Regions from separate parts of the Pseudomonas sp. DCB_BI genome, predicted to be linked through region 2. Evidence: predicted binding sites of a transcription regulator. Region 2 holds the regulator's gene; the other holds the start of a gene.
The links. Region 2 encodes FliA, which starts transcription of late flagellar genes. Its sites were predicted from a motif close to CTAAAGTTTNNNNNNNNNNNGCCGNTAA; they were not measured.
Positions count from the first base shown of each region.

Region 1: a site for FliA is predicted at 1,974-2,001, ahead of OO258_RS05355 (methyl-accepting chemotaxis protein). Genes of this name have one in related genera too.

Region 1 is NZ_JAPFCG010000003.1:311,022-314,426, reverse strand. It holds gene OO258_RS05375 (twin-arginine translocase TatA/TatE family subunit) at 1-78, shown strand, start outside; gene tatB (Sec-independent protein translocase protein TatB) at 82-462, shown strand; gene tatC (twin-arginine translocase subunit TatC) at 459-1,247, shown strand; gene OO258_RS05360 (16S rRNA (uracil(1498)-N(3))-methyltransferase) at 1,244-1,951, shown strand; gene OO258_RS05355 (methyl-accepting chemotaxis protein) at 2,053-3,405, shown strand, end outside.
Region 2 is NZ_JAPFCG010000002.1:335,164-338,568, reverse strand. It holds gene OO258_RS03880 (protein phosphatase CheZ) at 1-580, opposite strand, end outside; gene OO258_RS03875 (chemotaxis response regulator CheY) at 601-975, opposite strand; gene fliA (RNA polymerase sigma factor FliA) at 1,084-1,824, opposite strand; gene fleN (flagellar synthesis regulator FleN) at 1,821-2,654, opposite strand; gene flhF (flagellar biosynthesis protein FlhF) at 2,748-3,405, opposite strand, start outside.

The DNA of each region.
Region 1 (3,405 bases), on a different contig from region 2:
AACACCGCCCAGCCGCAGCAAGGCCACACCATCGAAGGCCAGGCCCAGCCGGTCCAAGAGCCGCAGCGGAAAGACTGACCCATGTTCGGCATCAGTTTCAGCGAGCTGCTGCTCGTCGGCCTGGTCGCCCTGCTGGTGCTCGGTCCCGAGCGCCTGCCGGGTGCCGCCCGCACGGCTGGCCTGTGGATCGGGCGGCTCAAGCGCAGCTTCAACAGCATCAAGATGGAGGTCGAGCGCGAAATCGGTGCCGACGACATCCGCCGCCAGCTGCATAATGAGCACATCCTGCAGATGGAAGAGGAAGCCAAGCGCATCCTCAACCCGCTAGCGCCACCCGCACAGCCGCCAGTGACCACGGCCAGTGTGCAGCCACCTGCCGGGCTCGAAACCAGGCCGGTTGTCGAGCCAGCTGCCACCCCGGCCGCTTCTTCTGAACCGCCTCAACCGCCGCGAGCCCCATGAGCGAGAACCCGGAACACGACCAGCCAATGCCGCTGGTTTCGCACCTGACCGAACTGCGCACCCGCCTGCTGCGCTGCGTTGCTGTCATTTTCCTGATCTTTGCCGGGCTGTTCTCTTTCGCCCAGCAGATCTACACCTTGGTCTCCGCCCCGCTGCGCGATCACTTGCCGGCCAATGCAACGATGATCGCCACCGACGTGGCCTCGCCGTTCCTCACGCCGTTCAAGCTGACCATGATCGTGGCGCTGTTCCTGGCCATCCCGTTCATCCTCCAGCAAATCTGGGGCTTTATCGCCCCCGGGCTGTACCGCCACGAGAAGCGCATTGCCATTCCGCTGCTCGTATCGAGCATCCTGCTGTTCTACGCCGGCATGGCCTTTGCCTACTTCCTGGTGTTCCCGCTGATGTTCAAGTTCTTCGCCGCTGCCACGCCGGCAGGCGTGGCGATGATGACCGACATCGCCAACTACCTCGACTTCGTGATGACGCTGTTCTTCGCCTTCGGCGTGGCTTTCGAAATCCCGGTAGCGGTCGTACTGCTGGTGTGGATCGGCGTGGTCGACGTGAAATATCTCAAAAAGATCCGCCCCTATGTGATCATCGGCTGCTTCGTGGTCGGCATGATCCTTACCCCGCCGGACATCTTCTCGCAGACGTTGCTGGCCGTGCCCATGTGGCTGCTGTTCGAGATCGGCGTACTGTGTGGCGGCCTGATCCGCAAGCGCAGCGCCCACGACGAAACCGCCGACGACCATAACGACCAGCCACCAGCGACCCAACCGTGAACCTGTTGCTTCTTGAAGAGGCCGACTTCGTCTCGGCCGACCGTGTCGTTCTTGCTGATCGACGCTTCACCCACATGCAGGAAATCCACCGCGTGGCAGTGGGCGACAACCTGCGCGTGGGCCGCATCAATGGCCTGATGGGCAAGGCCACGGTGCTGCGCCTGGAAAAGCACGAAGCCGAACTTGAAGTCGCCTTCGACCAGCAACCACCGGCCAAGCTGCCGCTGACCCTGGTGCTGGCGGTACCACGCCCGAAAATGCTGCGTCGACTGTTCCAGACCGTGGCTACCCTCGGCGTATCACGGCTGATCCTGGTAAACAGCTACAAGGTCGAGAAAAGCTTCTGGCAAACCCCTTTTCTGCAGCCCGAGAGCATTCGCGAAAACCTGATCCTCGGCCTGGAGCAGGCACGTGATACGGTGCTGCCCGAGGTAGTCATCGAGAAACGCTTCAAGCCGTTCGTCGAAGACCGCCTGCCTGCGATCGCCGCCGGCACCCTGGGGCTGGTTGGCCACCCCGGCCCCTACCCTGCCTGCCCGCGTGCGGTGGACCAACCCGTGACCTTGGCCATCGGCCCCGAGGGCGGCTGGATACCCTATGAAATCGAGCTGCTGGGCAAAGCTGGCCTGGCACCGGTACAACTGGGCGATCGCATCCTGCGGGTAGAGACCGCCGTCACCGCGTTGCTTTCGCGTATTTTCTGACGCAAACACCCCTTTTTCGCCCATCAAGTTTCCTTCTCCCGGGCCGATGGCCTTGGCAACACAACAACTATTTGTGCTGCCAAGCCGCCGGGGAGTCGTACATGTATCAATGGTTAGCCCAATCGATGGGCAATGTGAGCGTCAATCGCAAACTGGGGCTGGGCTTTGGCCTGGTGCTGCTGTTGACCCTGGCCATTACCCTTACGGGTTGGATGGGCATGGATAGCATCATTGATCGAGGTGACAAGCTGGGCAATATCTCGGTGATTCATCAGTACACCCAGGAATTGCGCATTGCCCGCCAACACTACGAACGCAACCGTGACAATGCAGCCGTAGCAGAGCTGGAAAAGGCGTTGAACAACCTTGAGCGCCAGGTCCAGTTGATGCTTGGCCAGATCGAAAAACCCGAGGACCAGCAGCGCCTTCGGCAGCAAATGACAGCGGTAAGCGGATATCGGCAGGCTTTCGCTGACCTCAAGCAATCTGCGGCTGATCCCGACGCCACTGAGCAAGCCCTGCGGCGCATGGCCGAACAAGGCACGGTACTGCTGCAGACCAGCCAGGCGATGACCGCCTCACAAACCGAGGTGCGCGATGCTGGCGCAGCCAACGCCAAGACCCTGCTGGCTGCGGCTACCGCGTTGGCACTGGTCCTCGGCTTGCTGGCAGCCTGGGCCATCACCCGGCAGATCATCATCCCCTTGCGCCATACCCTGCGCGCTGCTGAACGCGTGGCCAGTGGCGACCTTACCCTGAACTTGCAGGTGGACCGCCGCGACGAGCTAGGCCAGTTGCAAGCCAGCATGCAGCGCATGACCCAGGGCCTGCGCGAACTGATCGGCGGCATTGGCGACGGCGTCACACAGATCGCCAGCGCTGCCGAGCAGCTGTCGGCCGTTACCGAGCAGACCAGCGCCGGGGTCAATAACCAGAAGGTCGAGACCGACCAGGTGGCGACTGCCATGAACCAGATGACCGCTACCGTCCACGAGGTGGCCCGCAACGCCGAGCAGGCCTCGGAAGCCGCCTTGATGGCGGACCAGCAAGCCCGTGAAGGTGACCGTGTAGTGGGTGAGGCCGTTGCCCAGATCGAGCGCCTGGCCGGTGAAGTGGTCAATTCCAGCGAAGCGATGAACCAGCTCAAGGCCGAAAGCGACAAGATCGGCAGCGTGCTCGACGTGATCAAGTCGGTGGCCCAGCAGACCAACCTGCTGGCCCTCAACGCGGCGATCGAGGCCGCCCGCGCCGGCGAGGCCGGGCGTGGCTTTGCCGTGGTTGCCGATGAAGTGCGCAGTTTGGCTCAGCGCACCCAGCAATCGACCGAAGAGATCGAAGAACTCATTGCCGGCCTGCAAAGCGGTACCCAACGGGTGGCCAGCGTGATGGACAACAGCCGCCAGCTGACCGACAGCAGCGTCGAGCTGACCCGTCGTGCAGGCAGCTCGCTGGAA
Region 2 (3,405 bases):
CCACATCGGTCACCAAACTGGTGACGCGCTTGATCACCTGGCCGGTCAGGTCCTGATAGTCCTGGGCCAGCAAGATGTCGTTGAGGTGGCCGGCCACCTTGCGGTTGCCTTCGGCACTGTGCGTCAGAAAACTGTCGACACGCTTGACCAGGTCACGGAACTCCGGCGCAGCCACTTCGCGGCGCATGAAGCGTTGCCAGTCGGCGCTCAAGGCCTTGGCCTCGCTGGCCAGCTCGTTGAGCACCGGGGTGCTTTCCTCGACCAGGTCCATGGTGCGGTTGGCCGCGCCCTCGGTGAGCTTGACCACGTATGACAGACGTTCGGTGGCGTCGGTAATCTGCGACACCTCCTCGGCCTGCGGCATGGTCGGGTCGATCTGGAAACTGACAATGGCACTGTGCAGCTCGCGGGTCAGCTTGCCGACTTCCTGGTACAGGCCGCGATCACGGGTCTGGTTCAGCTCGTGAATCAGCTGCACCGCCTCGCCGAAACGGCCCCGCTCCAGGCTTTCTACCAACTCCTGGGCATGCTTCTTCAGGGTCGATTCGAACTCGCCCAAAGAGTTTTGTGATGAATCCATGGCGCGCCCCCTGACGTGACTCAGCCGTTGACGCGTTCGAAGATCTTCTCGATCTTTTCTTTGAGCACCTGGGCAGTGAACGGCTTGACCACATAACCGTTGACGCCCGCCTGGGCCGCTTCAATGATCTGGTCGCGCTTGGCTTCGGCGGTCACCATCAGCACCGGCATGCTTTTCAGCTTGTCGCTGGCACGCACTTTACGCAGCAGGTCGATACCGGACATGCCGGGCATGTTCCAGTCGGTCACCAGGAAGTCGTAATGGCCGTTTTCCAGCATCGGCAGTGCCGTAGTGCCGTCGTCAGCCTCGTCGGTGTTGGTGAAGCCCAGGTCACGCAACAGGTTCTTGATGATCCGCCGCATCGTCGAGAAGTCGTCAACGATGAGGATTTTCATGTCTTTGTTCAAGTAGACCTCCAAGCAGTCTCAAACGCGCTCGGCCCCCGAGCGCGCGCATTCATTCAATTCGGTACAACATGGAAAACGACTGCAACGAACCCGGGCTCAACGCGCCCGCCATTCCCCCAGGCGGCTGCGCAGGCGCGCGGCACATTGGCTGTGCAACTGGCTGACCCGCGACTCGCTGACCCCCAGCACCTCACCGATTTCCTTGAGGTTCAGCTCTTCGTCGTAGTACAGCGCCAACACCAGGCGCTCACGCTCCGGCAGGTTGGCGATGGCCTCGGCCAGGGCAATCTGGAAGCGCTCATCCTCAAGGCCGCGCGCAGGTTCCACCTGCCCACTGGCGCCATCCTCATGCAGGCCTTCGTGCTCGCCGTCCTGCAACAGGTCGTCGAAGCTGAACAGCCGGCTGCCCAGGGTGTCGTTCAAAATCCCGTAGTAATCATCGAGACTCAATTGGAGTTCGGCAGCAACTTCATGATCTTTAGCGTCACGGCCTGTTCTGGCTTCGACCGCACGCATCGCGTCGCTGACCATGCGGGTGTTGCGGTGCACCGAACGCGGCGCCCAGTCGCCCTTGCGCACCTCGTCGAGCATGGCCCCGCGAATGCGGATGCCGGCGTAGGTTTCAAAGCTGGCGCCCTTGCTGGCGTCGTATTTGTTGGCCACTTCCAGCAGGCCGATCATGCCGGCCTGGATCAGGTCCTCGACCTGCACGTTGGCCGGCAAGCGTGCCAGCAGGTGGTAGGCAATGCGCTTGACCAGCGGCGCATAGCGCTCGATCAGCTCGTACTGGGCATCTTTCGCTGCCCGGCTGTACATCTTGAAGCCGCTGGCGTTCATAGCACGGGTCCCGCGCTGGTGGGTTGCACCAGGCGCTCGACGAAGAACTCCAGATGCCCACGCGGGTTGGCGGGCAGCGGCCAGCTGTCGACCTTCTGGGCAATCGCCTTGAAGGCCAGCGCGCACTTGGAGCGAGGGAAGGCTTCGTAGACGGCGCGCTGCTTCTGTACTGCCTTGCGCACGCACTCGTCGTAGGGCACGGCACCCACGTACTGCAGGGCAACGTCAAGGAAGCGGTCGGTGACCTTGGTCAGCTTGGCGAACAGGTTGCGCCCTTCCTGCGGGCTTTGCGCCATGTTGGCCAGCACGCGGAAACGGTTCATGCCGTAGTCGCGGTTGAGCAGCTTGATCAGCGCGTAGGCGTCGGTGATCGAAGTGGGTTCGTCGCACACCACCAGCAGCACTTCCTGGGCCGCGCGGACAAAGCTGACCACCGAATCACCGATACCCGCAGCGGTATCGATCACCAGCACGTCGAGGTTGTCGCCGATTTCGCTGAACGCCTGGATCAACCCGGCATGCTGGGCCGGAGCCAGGTGCACCATGCTCTGGGTACCCGATGCCGCCGGCACGATGCGCACACCGCCGGGCCCCTGCAGCATCACGTCACGCAGCTCGCAGCGCCCCTCGATGACATCGGCCAGGGTGCGTTTGGGGGTCAGGCCCAGCAACACGTCGACATTGGCCAGGCCCAGGTCGGCGTCCAGCAACATGACCCTGCGGCCGAGCTCGGCCAGCGCCAGGGACAGGTTCACTGAAACGTTAGTCTTGCCGACGCCACCTTTGCCACCGGTCACGGCGATCACCTGTACGGGATGCATGCTACCCATGTCTGTTCTTTACCTTGTCTCGCTGGGACTCAGGCCACACGTAGGGCAATTCTGCGTACCCCTTGGCATAGCTACTTTGCACACACTTCATGGTCAACCCGCTCGCCGTGGGTTGTGGTAGAGATCAGCGAACATGTCGGCCATGGCCTCTTCGCTGGGCTCGTCCTGCTGCTGCACGTTCACCGCCCGGCTGACCAGCTGGTGGCCCCGCGGCAGGTGCAGGTCGTCAGGAATGCGCGGGCCGTCGGTAAGGTAAGCCACGGGCAATTCATGACTGATGGCAAGGCTCAGCACATCGCCAAGGCTTGCCGTTTCATCGAGTTTGGTCAGGATGCAGCCGGCCAGGCCACAGCGCTTGTAGCTGTGGTAGGCGGCGGTCAGCACCTGCTTCTGGCTGGTGGTGGCCAGCACCAGATAGTTCTTCGCGGCAATGCCACGCCCGGCCAAGGTTTCCAGCTGCATGCGCAGAGCTGGGTCGCTGGCCTGCAGGCCGGCGGTATCGATCAGCACGACGCGCTTGCGCAGCAGCGGCTCCAGCGCGGCCGCCAGCGACTGGCCCGGGTCGACGTAGGTCACCGGCACATTGAGGATGCGGCCCAGGGTCTTGAGCTGCTCCTGGGCACCGATGCGAAAGCTGTCCATGCTCACCAGCGCCAGGTTGTGCGCGCCGTACTTGAGCACGTAGCGCGCAGCCAGCTTGGCCAGGGTGGTGGTCTTGCCCATGCCGGCCGGGCCGACCATGGCAATCACG